4 regions of the Pseudoalteromonas sp. SIMBA_162 genome follow, and region 1 is predicted to be linked to each of the others. Evidence: predicted binding sites of a transcription regulator. Region 1 holds the regulator's gene; each other region holds the start of a gene.

What was found. Region 1 encodes MetJ, which represses methionine synthesis genes. Its sites were predicted from a motif close to TAGACGTCTAGACGTCTA; they were not measured.
Region 2: the regulator MetJ is predicted to act here: its motif matches at 2,370-2,387, upstream of R0J88_RS08370 (methylenetetrahydrofolate reductase).
Region 3: the regulator MetJ is predicted to act here: its motif matches at 2,926-2,943, upstream of metA (homoserine O-succinyltransferase MetA).
Region 4: the regulator MetJ is predicted to act here: its motif matches at 1,697-1,714, upstream of metK (methionine adenosyltransferase).

The regions. Positions count from the first base shown of each region.
Region 1 covers NZ_JAWJBQ010000011.1:62,214-66,738, reverse strand. Annotated here, with positions in the region: gene metL (bifunctional aspartate kinase/homoserine dehydrogenase II) at 1-849, opposite strand, end outside; gene metB (cystathionine gamma-synthase) at 855-2,084, opposite strand; gene metJ (met regulon transcriptional regulator MetJ) at 2,284-2,604, shown strand; gene R0J88_RS10005 (malic enzyme-like NAD(P)-binding protein) at 2,673-3,914, opposite strand.
Region 2 covers NZ_JAWJBQ010000008.1:148,968-153,492, reverse strand. Annotated here, with positions in the region: gene R0J88_RS08375 (response regulator) at 1-1,287, shown strand, start outside; gene R0J88_RS08370 (methylenetetrahydrofolate reductase) at 1,373-2,329, opposite strand; gene R0J88_RS08365 (M16 family metallopeptidase) at 2,587-4,525, shown strand, end outside.
Region 3 covers NZ_JAWJBQ010000003.1:117,077-121,601, forward strand. Annotated here, with positions in the region: gene metH (methionine synthase) at 1-842, opposite strand, end outside; gene R0J88_RS03340 (homocysteine S-methyltransferase family protein) at 853-1,923, opposite strand; gene metA (homoserine O-succinyltransferase MetA) at 1,913-2,860, opposite strand; gene R0J88_RS03350 (M24 family metallopeptidase) at 3,036-4,337, opposite strand; gene ettA (energy-dependent translational throttle protein EttA) at 4,513-4,525, shown strand, end outside.
Region 4 covers NZ_JAWJBQ010000008.1:115,762-120,286, reverse strand. Annotated here, with positions in the region: gene R0J88_RS08240 (hypothetical protein) at 1-280, opposite strand, end outside; gene metK (methionine adenosyltransferase) at 444-1,595, opposite strand; gene tkt (transketolase) at 1,901-3,892, shown strand; gene R0J88_RS08225 (pyrimidine/purine nucleoside phosphorylase) at 4,240-4,525, shown strand, end outside.

The DNA of each region.
Region 1 (4,525 bases):
TATATCTGTAGGCGTTGCTTGCACATCAAAACTACTACGAACAGATAGTTTTATATCGCTGTTTCTTAAAGGAGAAAGCGTTTTAGCGTGTAAAACAGGGTTACCTAATCGCGCTAATAGGTTAGCTTGACCTCTACACACTTTATTGTATTTAACCGCTTTACTAACTTTGCGAGGGTCTGTGCTGTATACACCTTGTGTATCAGTCCAAATACACACCTGCTTAGCATGGCAGTAATTAGCAAGTAAGGTTGCACTATAGTCACTCCCATTGCGACCAAGTGTAACCGTGTCACCCAACGTATTTGATGCAATAAAGCCTGTGACAACATTAATGTAGTCTGGGGTTATAAACTTCGCACATTGCTGCGCATTTTGGGTATGTAACAATTGCCCATTATTTAATGTAAAAAGTGTTCGAGCATCAAGGTCACAAGCATTAATATTTAATTGCGTAAGGTAAAGCGCCAATAAGCGTGCAGACCAGACCTCACCATAAGCAAGCAAGGGAGCCTCTTCCAAGCCTTGGTTTTTTATCAATTCACTAATCGCTGTTAGTTCACTATGCAAACGCGTTAAAGCAGTTCGCTTAAGATCTGCATGGAGTAACTGTGTGATTAAATCAGTTTGATGATTATTTAATTGCAGCAATATATCAGCAACGACATGCGTATCTTGTTGCTGATAGCTTTGCCATAACTTCACCAAAGTATCGGTTGTTTTTCCCGCCGCAGATACAACAACACAATCGCCCGGCTGAGTATGCTCTAAAATAATACTCGCAACCCGCTCATACCGTTGAGCCGAACTAAGGCTTGAACCACCAAATTTATGTACTGTTTGTGTCATATTGTTCACCAAAGCGCTGGATGAGCGGCACTTAATTTAATGTCACCGCCAGCTCCTTTGTTTAAATTTGCTTTACTGCCAGGCTTTACAAGCTGAAACACGCGCTCTAAATCAGCTAATAAGTCGTTTATATCTTCTATACCTACTGAAACTCGAATAAGTGTATCGCCCACTCCCGCATCAAGACGAGCTTTAGGCTCCATGCCAGCATGGGTCATGGTTGCAGGATGGCATATTAGGCTCTCTACTCCTCCCAAAGACTCTGCCAAGCTAAAGTCACGTAAGCTGGTTAAAAACGCCGCAGCATCGTTTATGTCACCTTTAATATCAAAACTCACCATGCCACCAAAGCCTAGTTGCTGCGCTTTGGCTAATTCATGCTGTGGGTGTGATTCAAGACCAGGGTAATAAACTTGGCGAACAAATTCCGATTTTTCTAAATATTTAGCAATCGCTAATGCATTTTCTTGATGCTGCTTTAAACGCACATTTAGTGTTCGCAACCCGCGCAATGTTAAATAACTATCAAATGGCGCACCTGTAATACCTATATTATTTGCCCACCATGCCAGTTCATCGCCCAGCTCTTGTGAAGCAGCAATCACCGCACCGCCCACTACATCTGAATGACCATTAATGTACTTGGTGGTGGAATGTACAACTATATCAACACCAAATTTAATAGGGTTTTGTAATGCTGGTGATAAAAATGTGTTATCGGCAGCGACTAAAGCACCGCACTGCTTAGCAACATCGGTTATTGCTTTAATATCAGTTAAGCGTAGTAATGGGTTACTTGGTGTTTCTATCCAAATTAGCTTAGGTTTAATTGCTAAAATTTTATCTAAACTTTGTGCTTGTGTTAAATCTAAAACTTCTAGCTTGAGCAAACCGCGCTTTTGCAGTGAAGTAAATAAACGATAGCTTCCGCCGTAACAATCATGTGGGATCACTAACGTATCGTCATGATTCAGGATTTGCGTAGCCAAGTGAACGGCAGACATACCCGTAGCAGTAATAATACCGCGTGCGCCACCTTCAAGCTCAGCCAAGGTTTCGGCTAAAATATCACGATTGGGGTTACCACTTCGCCCGTAATCGTATTGACGCTTTGTATCAAAGTCGGCAAACGAATAGGTGGTTGATAAGTAAATAGGTGCGACAACTGCGCCATGATGTTTGTCTGCTTCAACACCACTTCTTACTGCAATGGTTGCTTTATTTTTTTCGCTCATATTCGTCACCTATTTAATTTGGATGTTTAGACGTCTAAAAGAGTAATTTATCTTATTAAAGATGTCAAAACATTTAAAGCTCCAGATGGCTAAACAACTAGTATTTGACTATCTTTTTTAAATAGATAGAATTTCACGCATATTCATATGCATTGTAGTGCATATGAGCAATTATTAATCTGAGGCGACGATACATCTTATGGCTAAATGGAATGGTGAGTATATTCACCCATACGCAGAACACGGGAAAAAATCAGAACAAGTAAAAAAAATTACCGTTTCAATCCCACTAAATGTATTAAAGGTATTAACGGACGAACGCACGCGTCGTCAAATTAATAACTTACGTCATGCAACAAATAGTGAATTACTTTGTGAAGCATTTTTACATGCATTTACCGGTCAACCTTTGCCTAACGACGACGACTTACGTAAGGATAACGCCGAAAAAGTGCCTGAAGAAGTGAAAAAAATAATGCAAGAAATGGGGCTAGAAGTGCCTGTTTTAAACGAAGACTAAACGTAATTTAGACACAAAAAAACCTCAATTAATTGAGGTTTTTTTGTGTCTAAATTACAACTTAGTCGTTATTCCATATAGTTTTCTGGTAAATCAATTTGTGCAACACCTGACTCTACAGCAGCTATTGCAACCGCTTTTGCAATGCGTGGTAATAAACGAGGATCCATTGGTTTTGGAATAATATACTTATCACCAAACTCCAGCTTGTCAACACCCGCAGCCGTCAGTACTTCAGCAGGTACAGGCTCTTTGGCAATACTTCTAATCGCTTCTACAGCTGCAATTTTCATTTCATCATTTATTGCACTGGCGCGTACATCAAGAGCACCGCGGAATATAAACGGAAAACACAGAACATTATTAACTTGGTTAGGGTAATCTGATCGACCCGTTGCCATAATTAGATCGTTTCGAGCAGAATGAGCCAGTGCAGGATCAATTTCTGGATCTGGGTTTGAACAAGCAAACACAACTGGTTTTTCTGCCATTAGTTTTAAATCATCGGCAGCTAATAAATTAGGCCCCGATACACCAACAAATACATCTGCATCTTCAATAACATCTTGCAACGTGCGCTTGTCTGTATTGTTAGCAAAAAGTTTTTTGTATTCATTTAAGTCATCACGACGAGTATGAATAACACCTTTACGGTCAAGCATATAAATGTGCTCGCGCAAAGCACCACACTTAATTAACAGCTCCATACAAGCAACCGCAGCAGCACCAGCACCCAAACACACAATAGTCGCATTTTCGATAGACTTGCCTTGCACCTCAAGCGCGTTCAACATACCCGCAGCAGTTACAATGGCAGTACCGTGCTGATCATCATGAAATATCGGGATACTGCAGCGCTCAATCAATGCTTTTTCTATTTCAAAACACTCTGGCGCCTTAATATCTTCAAGGTTAATTCCGCCAAACGTGTCGGCAATATTAGCAACTGTATTAATAAAGTCTTCAGTAGTGCGGTGTTTCACTTCGATATCAATAGAATCAAGGCCAGCAAATCGCTTAAACAGTAACGCCTTACCTTCCATTACAGGTTTTGAAGCAAGTGGGCCTAAATTACCTAAGCCTAAAATTGCAGTACCATTAGTGATAACCGCAACCATATTCCCTTTACCTGTGTATTTATAAGCGTTTGCAGGGTCTGCAGCGATTTCACGTACGGGTTCTGCAACTCCTGGGCTATATGCTAATGCGAGATCTTTTACCGTTTCAGCAGGCTTTGTTAGTTCAATGCTAATTTTTCCTGGAACGGGGTGCGAATGATAGTGTAGTGCTTGTTCACGAAAGTCTGACATAACGCGATTGTATCCTGCAATTAAAGTAAAAGTGAGAGGTGAAGTTTAGGCTACGATACCCTTATTATTTTTAAATTCCAAGCAATATCAGGTCTATCCTGTTATATGCTAGTTCGATTAATTTTAAGAGGTTTTTCAATAACTTTTGTAAATTATATCGACACTTTATAAATAAAAATTCATCCAATAACGGATTCTAAAGGCACAATTGTTCTTTCATTATTTTTTATAAAATATCTTAATAAAGTCCTATAAAAATAAGCAAAAATAGGCTTATTCACATACTTTAAAAACATATAACTTCACGTTAGCTGCATTTAACCACTTAGTTAAAAAATGAACTAATTAAAAATATAGAGAATAATTTGCGGTTTGTCTGTAAAGGTTTATGCATATTCAGAATAAGAACAGGAAATAGTTATGCATAGCAGGGGAATATGAAAATCGAGCAATAAGCTAAATAATTTGTTATTTAGTTGTCCTATATTAAAAAATATTGACGCCGTTCGTGTAACACTTAATTTTTTAAATCGAAACGTTATTACTATTAAATTGGTATAACTAAATTAAAAGCATAAAAAAAGCACCCTAAGGTGCTTAATTTAACGAGA
Region 2 (4,525 bases), on a different contig from region 1:
GAAAATCTTGTAAATATTATTAGCACGCTAGCATCACAAAGAAAAATTGAAGTGGTGTTTGATATTGACCCCTTACTGCCTGACTTTTTTATTGGTGATGCATTAAGACTCAACCAAGTACTATTAAATCTGTTAAATAATGCACTTAAATTTTCAACACGGGGTAAGGTTATATTAGCTGTAAAACTAGTTCAGAAAGTAGATAGTTATTGCAGTGTTGCTTTTTCTATTTCAGATAACGGCATTGGGATGACCCAAGCACAAGTTGACTCACTATTTAAACCTTTTACTCAGGCTGACGTATCGACAACCCGAAAGTTTGGTGGAACGGGGCTTGGTTTGGTAATAAGCAAAACATTGGTCGAACTAATGCAGGGCGATATTACAGTAAACAGCAAATTAAATAAGGGGAGCTGCTTTAGTTTTACTATTCCACTAAATTATTCGACTAAGCAAAATGAGTTTGACATTTCACATATTAGAGCCAAGCGAGCACTTGTTATTGAGAGTTCAGATAGTCAGTTAACATCATTACAAACGCTGCTTTTAGGTTTTGAAGTAAAATTTGACACTGTAAATAACATCAACCAAGTATTAGACCGGCTAGGTATGCTACATGATTACGATTTTATATTTATAGATTGGCGAACGTTAAATTTAAATCATGATAGTGCTGCGCAGTCTTTGCGCAATAAGCTTAAATTAAATGCAAAAAAGCTAATTGTAATAGCGCCTTGTGAAAATAAAGCGCTAAACGAAAGCCTACTAGGGTTTGGTAATAACACTTATAAAATACTTATAAAACCAATAATTAAAAGTACTTTGCATAACGTGCTTTTACAAATTATGCATATAAAAACACTGAAAAAACCAGAATCGCAAGAGAGCTTAAATACACAAAACACACTACAAAAACTGCAAGGCATTCATATTTTATTGGTTGAAGATAACCCGCTCAATCAACAAGTAGCAACACAAATACTGCGTAAAAATGGCTTGATTGTTGATATTGCTAACGATGGCCTTGAGGCATTAGATGCGCTAAAACATAAAACTTACGATGGTGTGTTAATGGACTGCCAAATGCCTAGAATGGATGGTTATACGGCAGCCATAGAAATAAAAAAACAAGCAAAGTTTAAAAATTTACCCATCATTGCAATGACTGCTAATACAAGAGAAACCGATTTATTAAAGGCGCAAGACTGCGGTATGAATGGCTATATTTCAAAGCCCATTAAGGTTGAAAGTATGTTTGAAGTAATAGCAAAGTGGGTGTGTATTTAATTTTTTTGAGTTGTTTACTAAGTAAGCTGGTGAGATAAAAAAGGCAAGCATTAGCTTGCCAAGAAGGGTGTAAATTAGTTTAACTTTACGCTATTTGTTTCTCAGCTAGGTTGAGCTCCATAGTTGCTTTTAATAAACGGTATAGGTTAATTGATGCGTCAATTTCTTCTTTACGGTTTGTTAAGCTTTCAATGTTTAAACCCAGTGGCACGTCTAGGTGTGCACAGCTTTTTAAAATTGAATCGAGATTTTCGCGGCAAATACGCACCGATTCACTCAAGGTGTTGTCGGCGTCAAGCATGCGCCATTTGGTCGCCTCAGGAACAGAAATCCCTAGCCATTGCATGAACTCTAAGGTTTTTTCTCCGCCACACGGCGTAAACGTTAGTATAATACGTTTTGGTGCAACGCCTTGTGCTTTGCAAGTACGCGCGTAACTTGTTATTAAATCAATAGTAGCTTGAGCATTATAAACCGCTTGCGATATAAAAAATTGGCAACCTTGTGTTGTTTTTTCTATTAAGCGCTCGTGTTCATTGCGCTTGCTTGCATGTCGCTCTGCAATGGTTACGCCTCCTAAAAAGAAGTCATCACTTTGCTCAGCTAATGTTTTATAAGCGTCAGGTAGGCTTAGTTTAATATCACCTTCCGACGATGGGCTGCCCACTAAAACGACATTTTTTAAATCAAACTCGTTTTTAGTTTCATCTAGCCACTCTTTAAATTCAGCCTCACCGCGTTGCGCTACGCTTTTGTAGGTAATTACATCTAGGCGTGATAAGTCTTTTAGCAACTTACTGTACTCACGCGGATCAACCGTTTGTTTAAATGGAAACGGACGAGCCTGATTAGTACGGCTACTCTCATCTTGAATATCGTAAATTACAACACCGTCGTATTCAATTTCGTGTAAGCGGCCTAATAGTTTTTCTGCAATGGTTTTTAACTGCGCTTTATCAGTGCCTATTTTGGGTGGCGTTGTGCCAATAAGATAAACACCTTGATTAGTGTCCTCAATTTTCTCTTGAAGTGATAAAGCCATAATCCTCATTCCAGCTCAATGGTTGATAGATTTAATATAGCAGCCATTTAGACGTCTAGATAGATTTTTTAAGTGAAAGTTTTTCAAGCAACGTGAGGATTATTCATACAAAGGAGTTCCTAAATTAAGTGCATGACACAGTTGTTTACATAATAAAGCGACTGAGGGCTCTTATATTCATTGGCTTTGGGGCATAATTAGTATTGAAATTGTAAATATTTTGACAACAACTTTGCTCAATTTACTAAAGGACAATTATGAAATTTAAATTATTAGCAACAAGCCTTGCGGTATCACTCGCTTTAACTGGCTGTGCAATGCAAAAAAATGAAACAACACAAGCAGCAAAACAAGAACAAATAAAAAAAACTGACGACCGTGTTTTTTCACAAGATTACTTAATTGAAGAGCTTGAGAATGGCTTACGTGTAATGGTTGTAAAAACGGATTACCCTGATGTCGTTTCGTTGCAAATCCCCGTTTCTGTTGGCTCGCGTAATGAAGTAGAGGCAGGCAAAACTGGTTTTGCTCATTTTTTTGAACATATGGTATTTAAAGGCTCTAAAAAATTTCCGCAAGACGAATACACCGCCATATTCAAAAATGCAGGGGTTGATAACCGTGCATACACTACCAACGATTACACTAACTACCATTTAAACTTTTCAAAGCAGCACCTTGATAAAGTACTTGAGATTGAAGCTGATATTTTCCAAAACTTAACCTATACCGAAGAGCAATTTAGAACCGAAGCATTGACGGTAAAAGGTGAGTACTTAAAAAATAACGCCAGTCCAATTCGTAAGTTGTTAAGTGCTGTGCGTGCAGAGGCTTTTGAAAAGCATACTTACAAACACACCACAATGGGCTTTTTTGAAGACATAGAAGCCATGCCAGACCAAATGGCTTACGGTAAAGAGTTTTTTGATAAGTTTTATAAGCCAGAATATGTATCGCTAGTTATTGTGGGTGATGTTGACCCAAAAGCCACAATGGCAATGGTTAAAAAACACTGGGGTGGTTGGGAAAAAGGCAATTACGTTGCCGATATTAAAGCTGAGCCAAAACAGCAAGCTCCTAAATATTTGCATGAACAGAATAAAGCCTTGCCGGGGCATTGGCTATTGGTATCGTATAAGGGTGCTGCGTGGGAACCCGCTAAAAAAGACAGAGCTGCACTTGATTTAATCTCGCAGCTTTATTTTTCAAGTAACTCAGATTTATATCAAGAGCTCGTTGTTGATAAACAAATAGCGAGTCAAATGTTTACTTATAATCCAGAAACCAAAGATCCAGGCTTACTGCATGTATTTGTAAAAGTAGAAAACGCTGATGATTTAGCAAAAGCGCGTGATGCAATTAACCGCACTTATGCAAAAGCCAGAACAGAATTGGTCGATGCACAAAAATTAAGTGACTTAAAGTCTAACCTTAAATATGGCTTTATTAATGGTTTAGATTCTTCGCAAGCAATTGCATCAACGCTTGCAAGTTACATGCATTTTGAACGCGATCCTGAGGTTATTAACCAGCTTTATAAATCAGCCGACAACATCACAGCAGAAGATATTAAAGCGGTTGCTAATAAATACTTTGTAGATAACACGCGTACTACTGTAACTATGTCGGCACTTGATAAAGCACCGGGGTTTGCAGAAGAGGCGAGTTTAAGTGCAGTAGTTGCAAAACTTGAACAAGCCCCAGAGGCACCTGTATTTAAAGTGCTTGATAAAACCAATAGCTCGCCGCTGATTGATGTAAACTTTTTATTTAATACAGGGGCAGCTGCTGATCCTCAAGGTAAAAAAGGTGTAGCTGCGCTTACCGCCGCAATGCTTGCTCAAGGTGGGTCGCAAAGCACCAGCTACAAAGAAATTCAAAAAGCGCTTTATCCGCTTGCAGGTAGTTTTGGTTACCAGATTGACAAAGAAATGCTGTCGTTCCAAGGGCGTATTCATAAAGATAACGCTGAAACTTGGTATGCACTTGTAAGCGAACAATTACTTAACCCAGGCTTTAGAGACGATGACTTTAAACGCCTTAAAAAAGAAATGATCGACGGTATTAAGTCAGGATTAAAAGCATCTAACGATGAAGAGCTAGGTAAAGAAGTACTCTACAGCACGCTTTACAAAGGCCACCCATACGAAAGCTACAACTACGGTGATATTTCTGATTTAGAAGCATTAACGCTTG
Region 3 (4,525 bases), on a different contig from region 1:
TCACCTGCACCGGGGTCGGTGTTAAGGATTACATCTTCTACGGCTTTGCGAAGTTCCTCGGGGATATCGTCGTAAACTGCAAGCTGGCCTGCGTTTACAATACCCATATCCATACCCGCTTTTATTGCGTGGTATAAAAACACCGAGTGAATGGCCTCGCGTACAGGGTTATTACCCCTAAACGAAAACGATACATTAGACACCCCGCCCGACACTTTACAGTGCGGTAAGTTTTGTTTAATGCGGCGTGTGCCTTCAATAAATTCTACGGCGTAGTTATCGTGCTCTTCTATACCGGTGGCTACGGCAAATATGTTAGGGTCGAATATAATGTCTTCTGGCGGGAAGCCAATCTCTTCTACTAATATTTTGTAGCTGCGTGCACATATTTCGTATTTTCTATCTGCGGTGTCGGCTTGGCCGTCGGTATCAAACGCCATAACAACAGCAGCTGCACCAAAACGTTTAATAATTTTAGCTTGGTGTTTAAACGGCTCCTCCCCTTCTTTAAGCGATATTGAGTTAACAATAGCCTTGCCTTGAATACATTTAAGGCCTGCTTCTATTACTTCCCATTTAGAAGAGTCGACCATAATAGGTACTTTAGAAATATCGGGTTCTGAGGCAATTAAATTTAAAAACTTAACCATGGCCGCCTTTGAGTCCAGCATGGCTTCGTCCATGTTTATATCAATAACTTGGGCGCCGTTTTCTACCTGTTCGCGGGCAACATTCAGGGCGGTCTCGTAATCTTCTTCCATGATTAGGCGTTTAAACATGGCAGAACCGGTTACGTTGGTACGCTCGCCGACATTGGTAAATACTGCAATTTGTTGGGTCATTGGCGGCTCCTTAATTTAAGTTACAGGCTTCAAGGCCTGATAAACGCATGCGAACATCAAGCTCTGGCAATGCGCGAGGTTTTACCCCTTCAAGCCCTTTAGCAAATGCACGAATATGCGCAGGCGTTGTACCACAGCAACCACCCACAATATTAATAAAGCCCGATTTGCCCCAATCTATAATCTCGGCTGCCATATCGCCCGCTTCTAGGTCGTACTCACCAAATTCGTTAGGTAAACCGGCATTTGGGTGCACTGAGGTAAATGTTTCGCATACGCGCGAAAGTTCCTCTACGTATTGGCGCAGTAAATCTGGCCCAAGGGCACAGTTAAGGCCAATTGAAATAGGCTTAATATGGCGAATAGAATTATAAAATGCTTCGGTTGTTTGCCCCGAAAGCGTACGCCCTGAGGCGTCGGTAATTGTGCCTGAGATCATTACGGGCAGTGTGCGCCCGGCTTGCTCAAATGCTTCTTCTACTGCGAATGAGGCTGCTTTTGCATTTAGGGTGTCAAATATGGTTTCAATAAGTATTAAATCAGCGCCACCTTCCATTAATGCAAGGGTAGACTCTACATACGCAGTAACCAGCTTATCAAACGTTACGTTACGGTAACCTGGGTCGTTTACATCTGGCGAGATAGAACAGGTTTTAGATGTTGGCCCTAAAACACCCGCTACATAGCGTGGTTTTTCTGGATTTTTAGCGGTGAACTCGTCACATATTGAGCGCGCAAGTTTGGCCGACTCTAAGTTTACCTCACGGCTTATACTTGCCATGTCGTAATCTTCCATCGAAATAGTGGTTGAGTTAAAGGTATTGGTTTCAATAATATCTGCACCGGCAGTTAAAAAGCCGCGATGTATATCGGTTATTAGCTCGGGTTTGGTGAGGCTTAATAAATCGTTATTACCTTTAATTAGTACGTGCCAATCTTTAAAACGCTCGCCTCGGTAGTCTTCTTCTTCAAGTTTATGAGTTTGGATCATAGTGCCCATAGCGCCGTCTAAAATTAAAATACGCTCTTTAAGCGCTTCACTTAGTTCGGCTTGTTTGTTGGCGGCTGTATTATTCGGCATAGTTGTTAGTCCTCACATCTTGGCTAACTAAATTAATATCATACGGTGTGGTTTGATACACGTAGTAATTTAACCAGTTCGAAAAAAGTAAAAAAGCATGGCTTTGCCACGTTTTTGACGGTTGCTTGCTTGCATCATCATCGGGAAAATAGTTTTCAGGTTTTGGCGCATCTGGGCTTTTTTGTAAATCACGCTCGTACTCCCCTTTTAGGGTGTCGGCATCGTATTCTGGGTGGCCTGTTATAAATACTTGGCTACCCGATTTGTTTTTTAATAAGTAAGCACCCACTCGTTCAGAGCCTGCTAATACAACGAGATCGTCACACGCATTTATTTTTTTTATATCAATGTGCCCATAACGTGAGTGTGGTACTAAAAAGGTATCATCAAAACCGCGGGTTAATGCCCCGTGTTTAAAGTGGCATTGATGAGTAAATACACCACACAGCTTATTGGGTTTTAAGTCGCGCTTTAAATTGTAGCTATGGAATAGCGCTGCATGAGCCGCCCAACACGAAAACAACGTAGAGGTAACGTGCTGCTCTGCCCAATCAATAATGACTTTAAGCTCTTCCCAGTAGGCAACATCTTCATACTCTAAATGCGCAAGCGGTGCGCCTGTAACAATAAGCGCATCGTAATTGTTATTTTTTACCTCTGAAAAATAGCGATAAAAGGTATCTAGGTGTTCTTCTGAGTTATTACTACTACGGTGAGTGTCTAGGCGCAGCAGCTCTACGTTTACTTGCAAAGGAGAATTTGCAAGTAAGCGAATAAACTGTACTTCGGTTTCTACTTTATTAGGCATTAAGTTTAATATAGCCAAACGCATTGGGCGGATTTCTTGCGTTTTTGCACGGCTTTTTGGCATTACGAATACGTTTTCTTGGCGCAAACGTGCAATTGCTGGAAGCTCATCCTTTACGGTAATTGGCATATTTTTAACTCCTACTCATAAAAACTTGTGCTAATTATGAACTGAAAGCAAAAAATATCAACCTCTAGATGTATAGATGTCTAAATGAAATTTATTCATTATTACTTAAGTATGTGGCAAGCAATGAGTCACCCCCTTAAAAAGAGGCTTAACTCACTGCATTTAAAATAATGAACTAATTATTGCTCACTAATATTAAATTTTGCTGAGGGGGAATTAAATACTCAGCGCCGTTTTTGGTAATTACAGCCATTTCTTCAACAGAAATGGTTTTAAACTCGGTGTTGTTTAAAGGCCAACTAAAAAAGCCATCAAAAGCAAACACCATTCCTTCTTTAAGTTTACGATGAGCAGCAGGCCTTACTTGGGCACTGCGAGAGCCACCTAAATTGGGCCCGGTATCGTGTGCAACATACCCTACTGGGTGGCCGGTACTCCATGGCACAGGCTCTGAGTTGTATTTATTCATTAATACGGTTTGAGCTTGATCCACGTCTATACCCCTTACGCCGGGTTTCATTGCATTAAATGCGGCAAAACCGCTATCTCGGGCATTAATCCAATATTGCTGAATGTTGGCTGGTGCAGAGGTTTCCCCTTCTTTAAGTACATAAGCAAAACGCTGAATGTCACTTACCCAGCGATTGTAGAGCTTTACGCCAAAATCAATTTGAATTACGTCGCCCGGCATAATGACTTTATTTGTAGAATGCGAATGCCCGCGATCGGGACCTGAATTTACGTTAGGATTTTGATCGGCAGCCCATGCATCGGTTACACCTTGTGCTTTCATTTTAGCTTTTAAAAATTTAGCTACATCGGCATCGGTGGTTTTACCCGGAATAATAGTTTTATAAGCCTCTATTTGCCACGTTGCTGAAAGCATTGCGGCCTCTTTCATTATTTCAACTTCAGCAGGTAACTTAATTGAAAGCCATTGATAAACAACTTCTTCGGAAGATACGAGCTTTGCTGTTTGCTTTGCGCCTAATAAGTTAGCTAATTGCTTGTATTGCGAGTGCGATAACCCATCTGCCTGTGCATTAAGATCAGAGACATTTATTGCTATACGCTCAAAGGGTTGTTTTTTTATAAACTCAGCCGCGTATTTTAACGCAGACACACTGCGTGGCACCGAGATCACTTTTTCATGTATGTTTAGCTCGTCGAGTGCTTTTGCTTCGCTTGAAGGTGAGTAGGCTACCGAATGAAACGCCCCTTTATTAAAATAAAATAAATATGCCGCTGGCGAACCTGCGTTTTCACAGCCAATATGGTCAGCCAATGGGTCGTTGTTATTTTCTCTACAAACAATAAGCCAAGCATCTACCTTAGCTGCTTTTAAAGCGTTTGGCAGGAGTTTATTTATTCTTTGTTTTCTTATTTCGGGCCAAGGAGAATCGACTGCGTTAGCTTTGGGGTTTGTGGTAAATAACGTAAGTAAAGCCAACATTGTTATTACTTTTTGTATAGTCATGGGTTTTTCTTATTTTTACTATGGTTTAAATACGTTAGCACACCCAAATAAAACTATACATTTAACGAGATAAAACGATAAAGATATATTCCCACCCGCCATTCGTTGACTGTTTCACCTCTCAACAACTACAATACAACATTAAAATTTTTTTATTATTTGAAGGCTTTCCTCCATGGTTTTACCTG
Region 4 (4,525 bases), on a different contig from region 1:
AAATACGCTCATCTCGCTGGCTACCACTTACCGTTTGAGTGGTTTTTTCAGTATTTGTCGATACAGCTTGAAGTTTACTTTTAATACCCATTCCAACAAGTAGCTTAGCTTGTTTTAATGCTTTGTTTTTATCGCTAGGCGCAAATAAAGGCTTACCTTTAAAAAATAAGGCTACTTTTTCTTCTGAGATTTTTAGTTTTGCCGCCAGTGTTGTACACGCTGTTTTTGAGTCAACGTTATCAGCGAGTCCAGCAAACATAACGCGAAAGTTATCGGTCATTTAAATATCCCTAAAGCTTTATAATTAAATGAGTATATACCTAAAGTATAAAAAAGTTCGAGGACCAATTAATAGTTATTTTTTAAACTATGAATTAGCGTTGCGTTACATAATTGCTAGCTATAAAAAAGGCCCTTAAAAGGGCCGTTTTTTTGCTTTAGTCCTAAAGACCCGCTGCTGCGCGAAGTGCGTCAGCTTTATCTGTGCGTTCCCATGGGAATTCGTCACGGCCAAAGTGGCCGTAAGCTGCAGTAGGAAGGTAGATAGGGCGCTCTAAATCAAGCATTTGAATTAAGCCGTAAGGGCGTAGGTCAAAATGTTCACGAATTAATTCGATTAAACGTGCTTCTTCTAATTTACCAGTACCAAACGTTTCAACACTAATAGAAGTTGGCTCTGCAACACCTATTGCGTAAGATACTTGTAATTCACACTTATCAGCAAGGCCAGCAGCCACTACGTTTTTAGCCACGTAACGTGCAGCGTATGCAGCTGAACGGTCAACTTTTGATGGATCTTTACCAGAGAAAGCACCACCACCGTGACGTGCCATACCGCCGTATGTATCAACAATGATTTTACGACCTGTTAAACCACAGTCACCCATTGGACCACCAATTACAAATCGGCCTGTTGGGTTAATAAAAAACTTAGTTGCGCTTGTGATTAGTTCAGCAGGAAGTACTGGCTTGATGATGGTTTCCATCACAGCTTCTACTAAATCGTTTTGAGAGATGTCTTCGCTGTGCTGAGTTGACAGAACAACCGCATCAATACCTACTGGCTTACCGTTTTCGTATGCAAAAGTAACTTGAGATTTTGCATCTGGACGTAACCAGTTAAGCTCGCCGCTTTTACGTACTTGTGCTTGACGTTGAACTAAACGGTGAGAATACGTAATAGGTGCAGGCATTAACACTTCAGTTTCGTTACATGCGTAACCAAACATTAAGCCTTGGTCACCAGCGCCTTGTTCTTCTGGGCTAGTACGGTCAACACCTTGGTTAATGTCTGGAGACTGTTTACCAATGGTGTTTAAAATTGCACACGAGTCAGCATCAAAACCCATGTCTGAGTGAGTGTAGCCAATTTCACGTACTGTTTTACGCGTAATTTCTTCTATATCAACCCATGCGCTAGTAGTGATTTCACCACCAACCATAACCATACCTGTTTTCACGTATGTTTCGCACGCAACGCGGGCATGAGAGTCTTGCTCTAGGATAGCATCAAGAACCGCATCAGAGATTTGGTCGGCGATTTTATCCGGATGACCTTCAGAAACAGATTCAGAAGTAAATAAATGTTTTGCCATTGTAATTATGCTCACAAATATTGCGCTTCACAAACGTCGGTATTAGCGCTAAAAAATTAAGGGGCGTATTTTATCTAAAACGAAACACCTTGCATAGTGTTTTTACGCCTAGACGTCTAAATTAAATTAGTTATGACATTATGGTCTTAAAAAATATTCATAATACCTCATTTTTATAGGGTTTTTAATTGCACACAGCCCCCACAATAAGTAAGAATGGTCGCAATAAAAGTGCTCTTGTAACTTGAGTACATAAACGAACACATAAATACCCGCGCAAATACATATATAAGGTAGGAGAATTCATGCCATCTCGCAAAGAACTTGCAAATGCTATTCGCGTCTTGTCAATGGACGCAGTACAAAAGGCCAAATCTGGTCACCCTGGAGCCCCTATGGGCATGGCTGATATCGCAGAAGTATTATGGCGCGATTATCTAAAACATAATCCATCAAATCCAGAGTGGGCAGACCGAGATCGATTTATACTGTCAAACGGCCACGGTTCAATGCTTATCTATTCTTTATTGCACTTAAGTGGTTATGATTTACCGTTGGACGAAATTAAAAACTTCCGTCAAATGCACTCTAAAACACCAGGCCACCCAGAATACGGTTATGCGCCAGGTATCGAGACCACTACGGGCCCACTAGGCCAAGGGATCACAAATGCGGTAGGCATGGCAATTGCTGAAAAAGCGCTTGCGGCACAATTTAACCGTGAAGGTCACGACATTGTTGATCACCATACCTATGCATTCATGGGCGACGGTTGTTTAATGGAAGGCATTTCGCATGAAGCCTGTTCGCTTGCCGGCACATTAGGCCTTGGCAAGCTGGTTGCTTTTTGGGATGACAACGGCATTTCTATTGATGGTGAAGTTGAAGGTTGGTTTAGCGATGACACACCAGCACGTTTTAAAGCGTACGGCTGGCACGTAATTAGTGACGTTGATGGCCACGACAGCGATGCAGTAAGTGCTGCAATTAGCGAAGCAAAAAGCGTGACTGATAAACCAACACTAATTTGTTGTAAAACAATTATTGGTTACGGTTCACCGAATAAATCGGGTAGCCACGACTGTCACGGTGCACCACTTGGCGATGACGAAATTAAAGCATCGCGTGAGTTTTTAGGTTGGACGGGTGATGCATTTGAAATCCCTGAAGACATTTACGCACAGTGGGATGGAAAAGCTAAAGGCCAAGAACTTGAATCAAGCTGGGACGAAAAGTTTGCAGCCTATGCAAAAGCATTCCCAGAGCTTGCAGCTGAGTACAAACGCCGTACAAATTCAGATTTACCTGCCGACTGGGCTGAAAAGTCACAAGCGTATATTGAGCAGTTACAAGCAAACCCGGCAAATCCAGCATCTCGTAAAGCGTCACAAAATGCATTAAATGCATTTGGTCCATTATTACCAGAATTTATGGGCGGCTCTGCCGATTTAGCAGGTTCAAACTTAACAATTTGGGAAGGCTCTAAAGGCCTAACAGCGGACGATGCAAGTGGTAACTACGTTTACTACGGTGTGCGTGAGTTTGGTATGTCGGCAATTATGAACGGTATTGCACTTCATAAAGGCTTTATTCCTTACGGTGCAACGTTCTTAATGTTTATGGAATACGCACGCAATGCGGTTCGTATGGCTGCATTAATGAAGCAACCAAGCATTTTTGTATACACGCACGATTCAATTGGTTTAGGTGAAGATGGTCCAACTCACCAACCAGTAGAGCAAATTGCCAGCATGCGTTTAACGCCTAACCTTTATAACTGGCGCCCGTGTGACCAAGTTGAGTCAGCAATTGCATGGCAACAAGCTATTGAACGTAAAGACGGTCCTACATCGTTAATATTCACACGCCAAGGTCTTGAGCAACAGGCGCGTGACGCACAACAGTTAAGCGACGTCAAAAAGGGTGGTTACATCCTTAGCTGTGACGGCAACCCAGAGCTAATTATTATTGCAACCGGTTCTGAGGTGCAATTAGCACAAGATTCAGCTACTGAATTACGCAGCCAAGGTAAAAAGGTACGTGTTGTATCTATGCCATGTACTGATGCATTCGAAGATCAATCGCCTGAGTACAAAGAAAGCGTATTACCAGCAAGCGTTTCACGTCGCGTAGCGGTAGAGGCAGGTATTGCTGATTATTGGTACAAGTATGTAGGCCTAAATGGCGCCGTAGTCGGTATGACCACCTTTGGTGAGTCTGCACCAGCTAACGAGTTGTTTGAGCACTTTGGCTTTACGGTTGAAAACATTGTAAGTAAAGCAAACGCACTTTTTTAATCGTTTTTGATTAAATAAGTTAAGTAACTTAAAAACCCGCCAATGTGCGGGTTTTTTTATGCCCATATATGAAACAACTTCATCTTATACCAATCCGCTTAATTAAGTGATCTATTTTGAGGATAGATAAACGTGTTGATAGCTAGGCAAAAAATTCGTTATTTAGTTGTTCTAAATGAGGATTTTTTAACGCAGATAGCGACACTTTTAGCCCCTGAAAATGATTAAGTATTATTGCGAATTGGTATTAAGCGTTACTGCTTTTCTTGCAAGAAAGTAAGCTATCAGGCAAGGTAGTGCGATAAAATTTATAAATAAAGATCTTTAAATTAATAGCAGGAGCTAAAATGTCTCAGTTTGAAAATGTAAGCGTAGTTAAAAAGGCCAACGTGTATTTTGACGGTAAAGTGTCAAGCCGTACGGTTGTATTTAGCGATGGAACTACCAAAACATTAGGCTTTATGCAGCCGGGTGAGTTTGTATTCGATACCAGTAAAAAAGAACTCATGGAGTTGTTAGGTGGCCAGTGGGATATTTTATTACCAGGGGCAAGCGAGTGGAAAACATTTAACGCGGGCGAATCGTTTAATGTAGACGCTAACGTAAGCTTTAAAGTAAAAGTAAGTGATTTTG